DNA from 2 places in the Pseudomonas sp. SJZ078 genome. Region 2 is predicted to be linked to the other one. Evidence: predicted binding sites of a transcription regulator. Region 2 holds the regulator's gene; the other holds the start of a gene.

Region 1 (7,426 bases), on a different contig from region 2:
CGCAAGATGCTTACGCAGGCCCTGGGCGAGGACAAGGCCAATGGCCTGATCGACCGGATCCTGTTAGGTGGCAATACCAGCGGCCTGGACAGCCTCAAGTGGATGGAGCCGCGGGCGGTAGCCGACGTGATCCGTTACGAACACCCGCAGATCCAGGCAATCGTAGTGGCTTACCTCGACCCGGACCAGGCCGGTGAAGTGCTGGGCAACTTCGACCACAAGGCGCGCTTGGACATCATCTTGCGAGTGTCTTCGCTCAACACCGTGCAGCCGGCGGCCCTCAAAGAATTGAACCAGATTCTCGAGAAGCAGTTCTCGGGCAACTCCAATGCCTCGCGCACCACCCTGGGTGGTATCAAGCGCGCGGCGGACATCATGAACTTCCTCGACAGTTCGATCGAAGGTCAACTCATGGATTCGATCCGTGAGTTCGACGAAGACCTGTCCGGTCAGATCGAAGACCTCATGTTCGTGTTCAACAACCTGGCCGATGTCGACGACCGTGGCATTCAAGCCCTGTTGCGCGAAGTGTCCTCCGACGTGCTGGTCCTGGCTCTCAAGGGCTCGGACGAAGGCGTCAAGGAAAAGATCTTCAAGAACATGTCCAAACGGGCGGCCGAACTGTTGCGCGACGACCTCGAGGCCAAGGGCCCGGTACGTGTCAGCGACGTGGAAACCGCGCAGAAGGAAATCCTCACCATCGCCCGCCGCATGGCCGAAGCCGGAGAGATCGTGCTCGGTGGCAAGGGCGGCGAAGAGATGATCTAAGGTCGTTATGTCTGCCAAGAGTGATGATTCACCCAGCGACCTGATCCGCGCCCGGGACGTCGGTGGTTTCGACGTCTGGTCGTTGCCCAGCTTCGATCCCCACGTGCCCGAGCCTGAGCCGGAACCGGTGGAAGAACTGCCGGAGATGGAAGAGGTGCCGCTGGAGGAAGTCCAGCCACTGACCCTCGAGGAAGTCGAGGGCATTCGTCAGGAAGCCTATAACGAAGGCTTTGCCATCGGCGAAAAGGAAGGCTTCCACAGCACCTCGCTCAAGGTTCGTCAGGAAGCCGACGTGGCGCTGACGGCCAAGCTGCGAGCGCTGGAGTCGCTGATGCTCAACCTGTTCGATCCCATCGCCGAGCAGGACACCCAGATTGAAAAGTCCCTCGTGGGGCTGGTGCAACACATCGCCAGGCAGGTTATCCAGCGTGAGCTGGCCATCGATTCGAGTCAGATCGAACACGTCATGCGCGAGGCCCTGAAGCTTTTGCCGTTGGGCGTGGGCAACGTGCGGCTGTACATCAATCCTCAGGATTTCGAGCTGGTCAAAGCCTTGCGCGAGCGCCATGAGGAAACCTGGCGCATCGTCGAAGACGAAGCCCTGTTGCCGGGCGGTTGCCGCGTGGAAACAGAGCACAGCCGCATTGATGCGACCGTCGAAACCCGCATCAGCCAGATCATGGCCAAGCTCTTCGACCAACTGCACGAACAGGCCCTTCACCCGGCCGCTGCCGACCTGAGCCTGGAGTTGCCGGACGAACCTCCGGCCGTTTCGCCCATCGACCCGGACGGTGCCGAGTTGATTGCTGCTGAGCCGGACGGCCGCGATGCGTCTTGAGCGCACCAGTTTCGGCAAGCGCCTGGGCAGCTACGCCGAGGCCACCGAGCTGGCCGGCCAGCCGATTCTCGAAGGGCGCCTGTTGCGCATGGTCGGCCTGACCCTCGAAGCCGAGGGCCTGCGCGCCGCCATGGGCAGTCGCTGCCTGGTGATCAACGACGACAGTTATCACCCGGTACAGGTCGAGGCCGAGGTCATGGGCTTCGCCGGCAGCAAGGTATTCCTGATGCCGGTGGGCAGTGTGGCCGGGATTGCCCCCGGCGCGCGGGTGGTCCCCCTGGCCGATACCGGTCGCTTGCCCATGGGCATGAGCATGCTCGGCCGAGTGCTGGACGGGGCCGGTCGGGCCTTGGACGGCAAGGGCGGGATGAAGGCCGAAGACTGGGTGCCGATGGATGGTCCGACCATCAACCCCCTCAAGCGCGACCCCATCAGCGTACCGCTGGATGTGGGCATTCGTTGCATCAACGGTTTGTTGACGGTCGGGCGCGGTCAGCGGCTGGGCCTGTTCGCCGGTACCGGTGTGGGCAAGAGTGTGCTGTTGGGCATGATGACCCGCTTCACCGAAGCCGACATCATTGTGGTGGGGCTGATTGGCGAACGGGGTCGTGAGGTGAAAGAGTTCATCGAGCACATCCTCGGTGAAGAAGGCCTCAAGCGTTCTGTCGTGGTGGCATCGCCAGCGGATGACGCACCCTTGATGCGCCTGCGGGCCGCCATGTATTGCACCCGCATTGCCGAATATTTCCGCGACAAGGGCAAGAATGTCCTGCTGCTGATGGATTCGCTGACCCGGTTTGCCCAGGCCCAGCGGGAAATCGCCCTGGCCATCGGTGAGCCGCCGGCAACCAAGGGCTATCCGCCTTCCGTGTTCGCCAAGCTGCCGAAGCTGGTGGAGCGCGCCGGCAACGCCGAGAAGGGAGGTGGTTCGATCACCGCGTTCTATACCGTGCTGTCCGAAGGCGACGACCAGCAGGACCCTATCGCCGACTCGGCGCGAGGCGTGCTCGACGGCCACATCGTGTTGTCCCGGCGCCTGGCTGAAGAAGGCCATTACCCGGCCATCGACATCGAGGCGTCCATCAGTCGGGTCATGCCATCGGTCATCAGTGCCGAGCACATGAAGCGTGCCCAGCAGTTCAAGCAATACTGGTCGCGCTACCAGCAAAGCCGCGACCTGATCAGCGTGGGCGCCTATGTGCCCGGTGGCGATCGTGAAACCGATACCGCGATCAATCTCTATCCGGCGATGGCCGTGTACCTGCGCCAAAGCCTGAACGACAACATCGGCATGGGCGCGAGCGAAGCGCACCTGCAAACCATCTTCGCCCCGGTCGCCGGCGGGTAATCGGCCATGGCCACGAGTCGCGCGGCGCGCCTGGCGCCGGTGGTGGACATGGCCGAAAAGGCCGAAAAAACCGCCGTCCAGCGGCTGGCCTATTTCCAGGGGCAGGTGGCCGTCGCTGAAAGCAAGTTGGCAGACCTCGAGAATTTCCGCCTCGAATACCAGGAACAATGGATCGCTCGCGGCAGCCATGGCGTCTCCGGCCAGTGGCTGTTGGGTTATCAAGGCTTCCTGGCGCAGTTGGGTACCGCCATCGACCAGCAGCGCCAAAGCCTGGTCTGGCATCAGAACAACCTGGAGAAGGCACGCCAGAGCTGGCAAGAAGCCTTTGCCCGGGTAGAGGGGCTGCGCAAGCTGGTGCAACGCTACATCGATGAGGCGAGGCAACTGGAAGACAAGCGCGAGCAGAAATTGTTGGATGAGTTATCCCAGCGCCTGCCACGCCAGGATTCGTATTGATCATGAAGTCGAGATTTTATCGGTTGGATGGGCCAAAACCTTGCTCAGTCCTTTACCAGATGCTAAACCTTGTACACGTATGTCCATGACAGGGAAGCCAACTATGTCAGTCGTTACCGAAGTATCCGATGATGGGAAGAAGCTGACGATTTCGATCAAGGGTCGATTCGATTTCGGACGGCATCAGGAGTTTCGCGAGTCCTACGAAAAGCTCAACCGCAAGCCTGAAACCTACGTCGTGGACCTGAAGGACACAACCTACCTCGACAGCTCCGCGCTGGGCATGCTGCTCTTGCTCCGTGATCATGCCGGCGGCGAAGACGCTGACGTGAATGTCACCAACTGCGGCGCGGATGTACGCAAGATTCTCGCGATATCCAATTTCGACAAGCTGTTCGATATCGACGGCCCGAAAGACGACAAGTCGGAGAAAGACAAACCGCAGCCAGGACATGCCCATCAGGACAAGGTCCATCCGCGCAAAGCCTGATCGACAGCCATGTTGTCCGAGTTGGAGTCGCTGACGGTCCTGATTGCCGAAGACAGTGCCGCTGACCGACTGCTGTTGTCGACGATTGTCCGCCGCCAGGGCCATCATGTGCTCACCGCCGCCGATGGTGCCGAGGCGGTCGAAATCTATACGGAGCAACGTCCGCACTTGGTGCTGATGGATGCCATGATGCCGGTCATGGATGGATTCGAGGCGGCGCAGAAGATCAAGCAACTGGCCGGCGACCAGTTGGTGCCGATCATTTTCCTCACGTCATTGACCGAAAGCGAAGGCCTGGCCCGTTGCCTGGAAGCCGGCGGTGACGATTTCCTGGCCAAACCCTACAACCAGGTGATTTTGGCCGCCAAGATCAAGGCCATGGACCGTCTGCGCCGGTTGCAGGCCACGGTCGTTGAACAGCGTGACCAGATTGCCCGGCACCACGATTACCTGCTCAACGAGCAGCGGGTCGCCAAGGCCGTGTTCGACAAGATTGCCCATTCCGGCTGCCTGAGCGCACCGAATATCCGCTACCTGCAATCGCCTTATGCCCTGTTCAACGGTGACCTGCTGCTGGCTGCGTTCAATCCGGCCGGCGACATGCACGTCCTGCTGGGGGATTTCACCGGGCACGGCCTGCCAGCGGCGGTCGGTGCGATGCCGCTGGCGGAAGTGTTCTATGGGATGACTGCCAAAGGCTACGGCCTGGCGCAGATCCTGCGGGAAATGAACGCCAAGCTCAAACGCATCCTGCCGGTGGACATGTTCTGTTGCGCGACGCTGCTCTGCCTGGGCTTCCAGCGCTGCACGGTGGAAATCTGGAATGGCGGCATGCCCGATGGGTACTTGCATGACAGTCTCACTGGCGTGCGCACGCCATTGCCGGCGCGGCACTTGCCATTGGGGGTGCTCACGCCTCAACTGTTCGATGACCGGACCGAAGTGCATCCCATGGCGGTGGGCGACCGGGTGTTCCTGCTGTCCGACGGCGTGATCGATACCAGCGATGCCGATGACCAACTGTTCGGTGTGGAGCGGCTGCAGCAGGTGTTTGCCGCCAACCGTGAACCCGATTGCCTTTTCGAAGATATCCAGCAGGCCCTGCGGGACTTTCGCGGCGAGGCACGCGACGATTTCAGCATGGTCGAAGTGCGGATGGTCGCGCCGACGCAACTCAATCCGCCGCCGCCGGTCTATTCCGACAGCGGCCAATCCAGTCCGCTGGACTGGTCGGTGAGTTTCGAGTTTCGGGCGCAGACGCTCAAGCGCTTCAACCCGATGCCGTACTTGTTGCAGTTGCTGCTTGAAGTGCATGGGCTCAGAGCTCAGAGCGGCGCGCTTTACAGCGTTCTTTCAGAGCTCTATTCCAATGCCCTGGAGCATGGGGTGTTGGGGCTCGACTCGAGCATCAAGCGCGACGCGTCGGGTTTTGCGCACTATTACATGGAGCGCAGCACTCGTCTGGATGAACTGGACGCTGGTCACATCCGGGTACATTTGCATGTCACGCCCCACGGCGACGGAGGTCGCCTGGTGATCGAGGTTGAAGACAGTGGTGAGGGCTTCGATGTAGCCCGTGTGTTGGCTCGGCCGCTGGACAGCGACCGGTTGTCGGGACGAGGTGTCAGTCTGGTGCGTCAGTTGAGCCATCAGGCGTGTTGGTCAGACGATGGTCGTAGTGTCCGCGTGGAGTTTTTCTGGGAGGCTCTGGCATAATCCGCGCGACTCTTGATCAGGGAGCGAACAAGTGAACGAGATTCATCTGGACCGCGACGTGCTCAGCACGTTGAAGGAAGTCATGGAGGAAGGGTATCTGGAACTGCTGGATACGTTTCTCAACGACTCCGAGGCACGCTTGCGTGTGCTGCATGAAGCCCGCGACGCCGAAAAGCTGAGCGCCACCGCCCACAGTTTCAAGGGCAGCAGCAGCAACATGGGTGCCATCCGCCTGGCCGAACTGTGTGGTGAGCTGGAGCAGCGTGCCAAACAGCCTTCCTTGGGCGGCATCGAGAAGCTGGTCAGCGAAATCGACAGCGAATTTGCCCATGTCCGAAATCTTTACCGGGAAGAGCGCGAAGGCTTCCACTGCTGAGTGATGACCTGCCACCCATCACCACTGTCTGGGCGTTGGCCCGTCCCTTGCATTGTCCAGTCTCGACTGTACCTATGATTTCAGTGCAGCGGAGACCTTTTTATGCCCGTTACGCCCAATACACTGCTTCAGGCCTCAGCCCAGGCCAAGCCGCAGGCCGCCGTCAATCCGCCGGCAGCGGCTCCGGACCTCGGCAATAGAGCCTCCAGCTTCGCCCAGGTCTTCGCCCAGCAAGCCCCCGTCAAATCCTCGTCGGCCCCTGAGCCTGCGATGAAGCCGGTGCGCGACAAGACCCCCGACAGCAGCGTCAAAAAGGACACCGGCGATGAAACGGCTGCCGCCCCGGAACCGACCGTTGCCGATAGCGGCAAACCCTTGCCCGCCGACAAACCGGTCAAGGCCGATGACACGGCAGACAAGGACGCCGATGCCGACAGCAAAACCGAGACCGAGACTCCGGTAGCGAACGCGACCCCTGCCGATCCTGTCATCGACCCGATGTTGCCGTCGGATGTGGCTATACCTGTGGTTCAAGCCGACGTAGTACCCGCGCCCGTGGTGGACGCCTCGACTGTGCCGCAAGTAGCGGCTGCCGTGGCGACCCCGGTCGTTCCGTTGGTCCCGGCAGCCCCGGCAGTCCCGGCCGCGCCGGAAGATCCAAAATTCGATCCCGAGGCCGATCCGCTTGACGCTTTGCCGGCGTTGCGCTTGGCGATGGAGCAGGGCGGCCACGTTTCCGCGACCAGCCAATCCAAGACCGCCGCCCCGGCTCCACTCAACGGTGAGCCGACCTCGGCCCAGACGTTTGCCGCTGGCATGGCCAGCATGCTCACCGTGCAAGCGGACCAGAACAGTACCGGTCCTGGCAGCCAAGGCGGGGAAAAGGCGTTCAGTGGGCTGATCGGCGAGGGCCTCAAGGACCTGGGCGCGGCTTCCAGTGACACCCGCGTGGATGATTTCGCCAACCGCCTGGCGGCGTTGACCCAGGCCGCTACGCCCAAGACCGCCAATGCGGTGCCGGTCAACCAGCCCATCGCCATGAATCAGAGTGGCTGGACCGAAGAAGTGGTCAACCGGGTGATGTACCTGTCGAGCGCCAATCTCAAGGCTGCCGATATCCAGTTGCAGCCCGCCGAGCTTGGTCGTCTGGACATCCGGGTGAACATGGTGCCGGATCAACAGACCCAAGTGACCTTCATGAGTGCCCATTCCGGCGTTCGCGAAGCCCTCGAAGGCCAGTTGCATCGCCTGCGGGACAGTTTCGCCCAGCAGGGCATGGGCCAGGTCGATGTCAACGTGTCCGATCAGTCCCGTGGTTCTCAGAACCCGGATCAGCAGGCGCAGCAGCAGGCCCAGGCCGGTCGCATGTCATCCTCCGGCGGGCGAGTGGATTCGACGGATGAGCACCTGCCGGCCAACGTCGCTGAGGTGGCG
Region 2 (7,426 bases):
CGTTTGACCTGGGATTTGCTTTTTTCACCCTCGTAGAGGGAGTCGTCGTAAGAATCAACCATGGGGGCAGTCCGCAAAGAAACGCCGCCATGATAACCAGTCGGGGGCCGCTTGTCCGGCCCGGTCGCTCGAAGGCCTTACCGAAAGCAGAATTTGAGTGGAGAAAGCCATGAGTGCAGTTCAGAGCGTCGGCCCGCAAGCATTGCCGGCACTGCAAGAACAGGTCGAGCAGATCCTTGCCGAAGCCAAACGGCAGGGCGCCAGTGCCTGTGAGGTGGCGGTGTCCCTGGAGCAGGGTCTGTCGACGTCGGTACGCCAGCGTGAGGTGGAAACCGTCGAGTTCAATCGCGACCAGGGGTTCGGCATCACCTTGTACGTCGGCCAACGCAAGGGCTCGGCCAGCACATCGGCCAGCGGCCCGGACGCGATTCGCGAAACCGTCGCCGCGGCACTGGCGATTGCCCAGCACACCTCCGAAGACGAAGCTTCGGGCTTGGCCGATGCCGCCCTGATGTGTAAGGAGACGCGGGATTTCGATCTGTTCCACGCCTGGGATATCACTCCCGAGCAGGCCATCGAGCAGGCGTTGCGTTGTGAAGCGGCAGCATTCGATACCGATCCGCGGATCAAGAATGCCGACGGCACGACGCTCAATACCCATCAGGGTTGCCGGGTGTACGGTAACAGCCAGGGCTTCATCGGCGGCTATGCCTCGACCCGTCACAGCCTCAGCTGCGTGATGATTGCCGAGGCCAATGGCCAGATGCAGCGTGATTACTGGTACGACGTGAACCGCCAGGGCAGTCTGCTGGCGGATCCGCTGGTGATTGGTCGCAAAGCCGCGCAACGGGCGGCCAGTCGCCTGGGCGCGCGACCGGTGCCGACCTGTGAAGTGCCGGTGCTGTTTGCCGCCGAGCTGGCCGGTGGTTTGTTCGGCAGCTTCCTGTCGGCGGTGTCCGGCGGCAACCTGTATCGCAAGTCCTCGTTCCTCGAAGGCGCCCTGGGTCAGAAACTGTTCCCGGAGTGGATGACCATCGACGAACGCCCGCACTTGATGCAGGCCATGGGCAGTTCGGCTTTCGACGGTGATGGCCTGGCCACGTATGCCAAGCCGTTCGTGGAGAGGGGGGAGCTGGTGTCCTACATCCTCGGCACCTATTCGGGCCGCAAACTCGGCATGCCGAGCACCGCCAATGCCGGTGGCGTGCACAACCTGTTCGTGACCCATGGCGAAGAGGACCAGGTGGCCTTGCTGCGGCGGATGGGCCGGGGCCTGCTGGTGACGGAACTGATGGGCCACGGCCTGAACATGGTCACCGGCGACTATTCCCGTGGCGCGGCCGGCTTCTGGGTCGAAAACGGCGAGATCCAGTTCCCGGTCCAGGAAGTGACCATTGCTGGCAACATGCGCGATATGTTCAAGCAAATCGTGGCTGTGGGGAATGACCTGGAGCTGCGCAGCAACATCCGCACCGGTTCGGTGTTGATCGAGCGGATGATGGTGGCGGGTAGCTGAGGCCAAGGGCATGAAAAAGGCGCGTCATTTCTGAATGACGCGCCTTTTTTGCGTACGTAGAACCCAGGGGGTATCCCCTTGCCACAAAAGCCAGTCTCAAGTCGACATGGCCGAGGGCTTACTCGCCCTCATCAAAATAATTCTTGATCAACGCCTCCAGCGCATCCATTGCTTCCTGCGCTTTGTCCCCTTCCGTTACCAGGTGGATCGTGGTGCCTTTGCCGGCAGCCAGCATCATCATCGCCATGATGCTTTTACCGTCGATCATGGTGCTAGGGTCAGGTGTGCGACCGACGCGGATGGTAGTGTCCTTGAACTGGCCCGCAACCCCGACGAATTTGGCTGAAGCCCGGGCGTGCAAGCCCAACTTGTTGATGATTTCAATTTCCCGAGCAGGCATCGCGATGTGGATCCTTTAGCTGAGGTCGCGGTGGCGAACCTGGACGTTCTTCAGGGATTGTTGGAGGAGCTGGCCCAGGCGCTCGGTCAGGTAGACGGAGCGATGATGACCACCGGTACAGCCGATGGCAATCGTGACATAGGCGCGGTTGCTGGCGGCAAACCGGGGCAGCCATTTGAGCAGGTAGCCGGAGATGTCCTGGAACATTTCCTCGACATCTGGTTGGGCAGCCAGGTAGTCGATCACCGGCTGGTCGAGCCCGGATTGCTCGCGCAGCTCCGGTTTCCAATAAGGGTTGGGCAGGCAACGCACATCGAACACCAGGTCGGCGTCTACCGGCATGCCACGCTTGAAGCCGAACGACTCCACCAGGAACGCCGTGCCTGGCTCCGGCTGGTTCAACAGACGCAACTTGATGGTGTCGCGCAGCTGATACAGATTCAGGTTCGTGGTGTTGACCTTCAGGTCTGCCAGGTCAGCGATCGGCCCGAGCAACTGGCTTTCGTCTTCGATAGCTTCGGCCAGGGAGCGGTTGGCATTGCTCAGCGGGTGGCGCCGTCGGGTCTCGGAGAAACGCTTGAGCAGCGTTTCATCATCGGCATCCAGGTACAGCACATCGCATTGGATATGCCGGTTGCGCACTTCCTCGAGCAGTTCGGGAAAGCGTGACAGGTGGCTCGGCAGGTTGCGTGCATCGATGGAAACCGCCACCAGCGGTTGCGCCAGCTCGGTGTGAATCAGCGCCCGTTCGGCCAACTCCGGCAGCAGGCCCGCCGGCAGGTTGTCGATGCAATAGTAGCCGCTGTCCTCAAGCACATTGAGTGCCGTGCTTTTACCGGAGCCGGAGCGACCGCTGACGATGATCAGGCGCATGATTAATGACCGTTCTGCTCGTCCAGGACTACCTGATACAAGTCTTCGTTGCTCTTTGCGCTGCGCAGTCTTTCGCGCACTTCCTTGCGGTCCAGCATGCTGGCGATCTGGCGCAGCAGCTCAAGATGCGCATCGGTCGCGGCTTCCGGAACCAGCAGTACGAACAGCAGGTCGACCGGTTCGCCGTCGATGGCGTCGAAATCAATGGCGGCTTCAAGGTGCACCAGTGCACTGATCGGGGCGGTACAACCCTTGAGGCGGCAGTGGGGAATGGCGATGCCGTTGCCAAAACCGGTGGAACCGAGTTTTTCACGGGCAATCAGGGCCTCGAAGACGTCCTGCATTTCCAGACCTTCGACGTCAAGGTGGATCAGGTCGGCGATTTGTTCGAGGGCTTTCTTTTTACTGCCTCCCAGCACGTTCACCTTGGAACGGCTGGGGGTCAGGATGGTTTCTAGTCGGATCATGGATTGGGGGGGTTAACGACCGGTAGCGCCCTGGAGGAGGCTCTGGGTCTTTTCCTTATGCTTTTTGAGTTGGCGATCCAGCTTGTCGGTCAGCAGGTCAATCGCGGCATACATGTCTGTGTGCTCCGCATTGGCAACCACCTCTCCGCCGGGAATATGCAACGTGGCTTCGATTTTCTGCAGCAGCTTCTCGACGTTCATCGTGACCTGCACGTTGGTGATCTTGTCGAAATGCCTTTCCAATCGGTCGAGTTTTTCGCCGATGTAGGTACGCAGGGGTTCGGTCACTTCCAGTTGGTGTCCACTGATGTTGACTTGCATACAGCTTCTCCTTCGTTGCCAGTGCATAAAGCGGCAGGCAGAAATGCCTGCCACTGGAACGCTGTGGCGTGGCCTTGTTACATCAACCGCTTGCGTTCACTCGAAGGCGCGATCCCGAGGGATTCACGATACTTGGCGACGGTACGGCGGGCCACCTGAATGCCTTGTGCCTCCAGTAAACCAGCGATCTTGCTGTCACTCAACGGCTTTTTCTGATTTTCCGCGGCCACCAGTTTCTTGATGATCGCGCGGATGGCCGTGGAAGAGCATTCGCCGCCTTCGGAGGTGCTGACGTGGCTGGAGAAAAAATATTTCAATTCGTAGATACCCCGTGGGGTATGCATGAATTTCTGCGTGGTCACCCGGGAGATTGTCGACTCGTGCATGCCCACCGCCTCGGCAATGTCATGCAGGACCAACGGTTTCATCGCTTCGTCGCCATAGTCCAGGAAGCCCCGTTGATGCTCGACGATCTGGGTGGCGACCTTCATCAGGGTTTCGTTGCGACTCTGCAGGCTCTTGATGAACCAGCGCGCTTCCTGCAACTGGTTGCGCATGAAGGTGTTGTCGGCGCTGGTGTCGGCGCGTCTTACAAAGCCCGCATATTGGGCGTTGACCCGTAGCTTGGGGACCGATTCCTGGTTCAGTTCCACCAGCCAGCGATCGTTGTGCTTGCGCACGATCACGTCCGGAACCACGTACTCGGGTTCGGTGGCCTCGATCTGTGAGCCAGGGCGCGGGTTGAGGCTCTGGACCAGTTCGATCACCTGGCGCAGTTCATCTTCCTTGAGCTTCATACGGCGCATCAGCTGGCTATAGTCGCGGCCGCCGAGCAGGTCGATATAGTCGGTGACCAGTCGCTTGGCTTCGGCCAGCCACGGTGTCTTGGCTGGCAGCTGGCGCAGTTGCAGCAGCAGGCACTCACCCAGGTTGCGGGCGCCGATGCCGGCCGGCTCGAACTGTTGGATACGGTGCAGGACGGCTTCGATCTCGTCCAGCTCGATGTCCAGCTCCGGATCGAAGGCTTCGAGGATTTCCTCGAGGGTTTCGTCCAGGTAGCCCTGGTTGTTGATGCAGTCGATGAGTGTCACGGCGATCAGGCGATCGGTATCGGACATCGGTGCCAGGTTCAGTTGCCACAGGAGGTGGCTTTGCAGGCTTTCACCGGCAGAGGTACGCGTGGTGAAGTCCCACTCGTCATCGTCGCTGCTCGGCAGGCTGCTGGCACTGGTCTGGTAGACGTCTTCCCAGGCCGTGTCCACGGGCAGGTCGTTGGGGATGCGTTCGTTCCATTCGCCATCCTCGAGGTTATCCACCGTCGGGGCGGCTTCTTCCTGGTAGGAGGTTTCCTGAATCTCGGTATTGGGTTTCTGCTCGACGTTGTCGGCCAGTGGATCGGTGTTGTCGAAGTCGTCGCCTTCTTCCTGGCGTTCGAGCATCGGATTGGATTCCAGGGCCTCCTGGATTTCCTGTTGAAGGTCCAGGGTCGACAATTGGAGCAGGCGGATGGCCTGTTGCAGCTGCGGTGTCATCGTCAGCTGCTGGCCCATTCTCAAGACTAGCGATGGTTTCATGGCAGGGGCTTAACACCTTATTCGCCGGCGCACATGCGCCATCCACTACAAGGGCGCCGAAGCGCCAAACCTTAAGCAAATTATATGCCTGAAACCGAGGTGTTTGCCTAGGGGTAGCTCTCAATTAGTTTCCCGATGATAGGGGATTCACTGAGAGCGTCCCGAGGCGCTGCCGGGTTGAATCGACGGCGCCGGGACAGCTTGCCAGGCACTTCGCGCTTACAGGCGGAACTCATGGCCCAGATACACTTCCTTGACCAGTTCGTTGGCCAGGATGGTGGCGGAGTCACCTTCAGCGATCAATTGACCGTCATTGACGATATAGGCGGTTTCGCAGATGTCCAGCGTCTCGCGTACGTTGTGGTCGGTGATCAGCACGCCGATCCCCTTGGCCTTGAGATGGTGGATGATCTGTTTGATGTCGCCCACCGAAATCGGGTCCACGCCGGCGAATGGTTCGTCGAGCAGGATGAATTTCGGTGCAGTGGCCAGGGCGCGGGCAATTTCCACCCGGCGCCGTTCGCCGCCGGACAAGCTCATGCCCAGGTTGTCGCGGATGTGGCTGATGTGAAATTCCTGCAACAGGCTTTCCAGTTCCTGGCGACGACCGGCCTTGTCGAGTTCCTTGCGGGTTTCGAGGATCGCCATGATGTTGTCGGCGACCGACAGTTTGCGAAAGATCGACGCTTCCTGTGGAAGGTAGCCGATGCCGGCCTTTGCCCGGCCATGCATCGGCTGGTGGCTGACGTCCAGCTCATCGATCAGGACGCGGCCCTGATCGGCCTGGACCAGGCCGACGATCATGTAGAAACAGGTGGTCTTGCCCGCGCCGTTGGGGCCGAGGAGGCCGACGATCTGGCCGCTGTCGATGGACAGGCTGACATCACGCACGACCTGACGGCCCTTGTAGCTCTTGGCCAGGTGCTGAGCTTTCAGAGTTGCCATTACTGGGCCTTTTGCTCGGTTTTCTTTTTCGGCTGGATCACCATATCGATCCGCGGACGCTGCTCGGTCACCTTGCTGCCGGTGGCGCGGCCGGCGCTGGCGAGTTTCTTGTTGGTGTCGTAGACGATTTTCTCGCCCTGGGTGACGTTGTTGTCCTTGTCGATGACCTTGGCGCGGTCGATCAGGACCACGCGATCCTGGGAGGCGTGGTATTGGATGGTCACCCCGTAGCCCTGCACGGGCTTGGTGTCGCCGGCCGTTTGCAACTGCTCGAAATAAGCCAGGTTGCCCACCGAGGTCACCACGTCGATATCGCCGGACTGGGTGCGGGTGATGGTCACGGTATTGCCGGTGACCTTCATCGAGCCCTGGGTGATGATCACGTCGCCCTTGTAGGTGGCGATACCGTTCTTGTCGTCCAATTGGGCGTCGTCGGCCTGGATACGGATAGGCTGGTCGCGGTCATTGGGAAGAGACCAGGCGCTCGCGCTTCCCAGTGCTGCGCCCAGACTGAGCAAAATAGGGAGGGTTTTAGCGAGCTTCATACTGTCCTCTTACGTTCGATAGCAGGTGTATCCTGCTTTCCTTCAGATACGCTTTCATTCCTGTGCCGGTCGATACACCACCGGCGCCGTCGATTCTAACGGGTTGCTCGGTCTGCGCATATTGTTGTTGCGGGAACACGGTCATGCGAGTGCTGGTGATGATGGTCGTGCGATTCTTCTCGTCGGTTCGCGCGACGCGCACCGAGTCGATCAGTTCCACTTCGGTACCGCCGGAATTGACTTCGGCGCGCTTGCTCTGCACGTGCCAGGGGAACGCCGTGCCACGGAACATGTTCAGGTCCGGATTGGCGACCAGGGTAATGTCGGTGGCCTTGACGTGATCGACCTTGTCTGACGTCATTTCGTACTGCACCTTGCCATCAGGCAAGTATTGCAGTGTATGCGTGTTGGTCGCATACCAGTCGATATCGTTCGCCTCGACCTGGACGGCGGGGCGATCGAGAAAGCGTTCGGGGCTGATGTTCCAGTAGCCCACCGCCGCGAAAATCGCCGCGATGCACGCGAACAGCAGGATGGTGCGAATCTTCTTGCTCAGCATAGATGGCTCACAGGTACGCGGCGTTGGCCGCTTCGAGGCGGCCCTGGGCGCGCAGGATCAGTTCGCAGAATTCACGGGCCGCGCCTTCGCCGCCCCGTGCGGTAGTGACGCCATGGGCGTGTTCGCGAACGAAACCGGCCGCATTGGCCACTGCCATGCCCAGGCCAACCCGGCGAATCACCGGCAGGTCTGGCAGATCGTCACCCAGGTAGGCGACCTGTTCATA

The links. The regulator sigma-54, encoded in region 2, starts transcription at its own class of promoters, with help from an activator protein. The targets are predictions, from matches to a motif close to ANTGGCATNNANNTTGCTNT.
Region 1: the regulator sigma-54 is predicted to act here: its motif matches at 6,027-6,046, upstream of FBY02_RS13280 (flagellar hook-length control protein FliK).

The regions. Positions count from the first base shown of each region.
Region 1 is NZ_VIUG01000012.1:43,260-50,685, reverse strand. It holds gene fliG (flagellar motor switch protein FliG) at 1-768, shown strand, start outside; gene fliH (flagellar assembly protein FliH) at 776-1,606, shown strand; gene fliI (flagellar protein export ATPase FliI) at 1,596-2,954, shown strand; gene fliJ (flagellar export protein FliJ) at 2,961-3,410, shown strand; partial or broken gene FBY02_RS13295 (STAS domain-containing protein) at 3,514-3,813, shown strand; gene FBY02_RS13290 (fused response regulator/phosphatase) at 3,910-5,616, shown strand; gene FBY02_RS13285 (Hpt domain-containing protein) at 5,648-5,992, shown strand; gene FBY02_RS13280 (flagellar hook-length control protein FliK) at 6,095-7,426, shown strand, end outside.
Region 2 is NZ_VIUG01000002.1:65,721-73,146, forward strand. It holds gene yjgA (ribosome biogenesis factor YjgA) at 1-62, opposite strand, end outside; gene pmbA (metalloprotease PmbA) at 170-1,516, shown strand; gene FBY02_RS02140 (HPr family phosphocarrier protein) at 1,635-1,916, opposite strand; gene rapZ (RNase adapter RapZ) at 1,932-2,789, opposite strand; gene ptsN (PTS IIA-like nitrogen regulatory protein PtsN) at 2,792-3,256, opposite strand; gene hpf (ribosome hibernation-promoting factor, HPF/YfiA family) at 3,269-3,577, opposite strand; gene FBY02_RS02160 (RNA polymerase factor sigma-54) at 3,655-5,151, opposite strand; gene lptB (LPS export ABC transporter ATP-binding protein) at 5,371-6,096, opposite strand; gene lptA (lipopolysaccharide transport periplasmic protein LptA) at 6,096-6,641, opposite strand; gene lptC (LPS export ABC transporter periplasmic protein LptC) at 6,628-7,200, opposite strand; gene FBY02_RS02180 (HAD family hydrolase) at 7,208-7,426, opposite strand, start outside.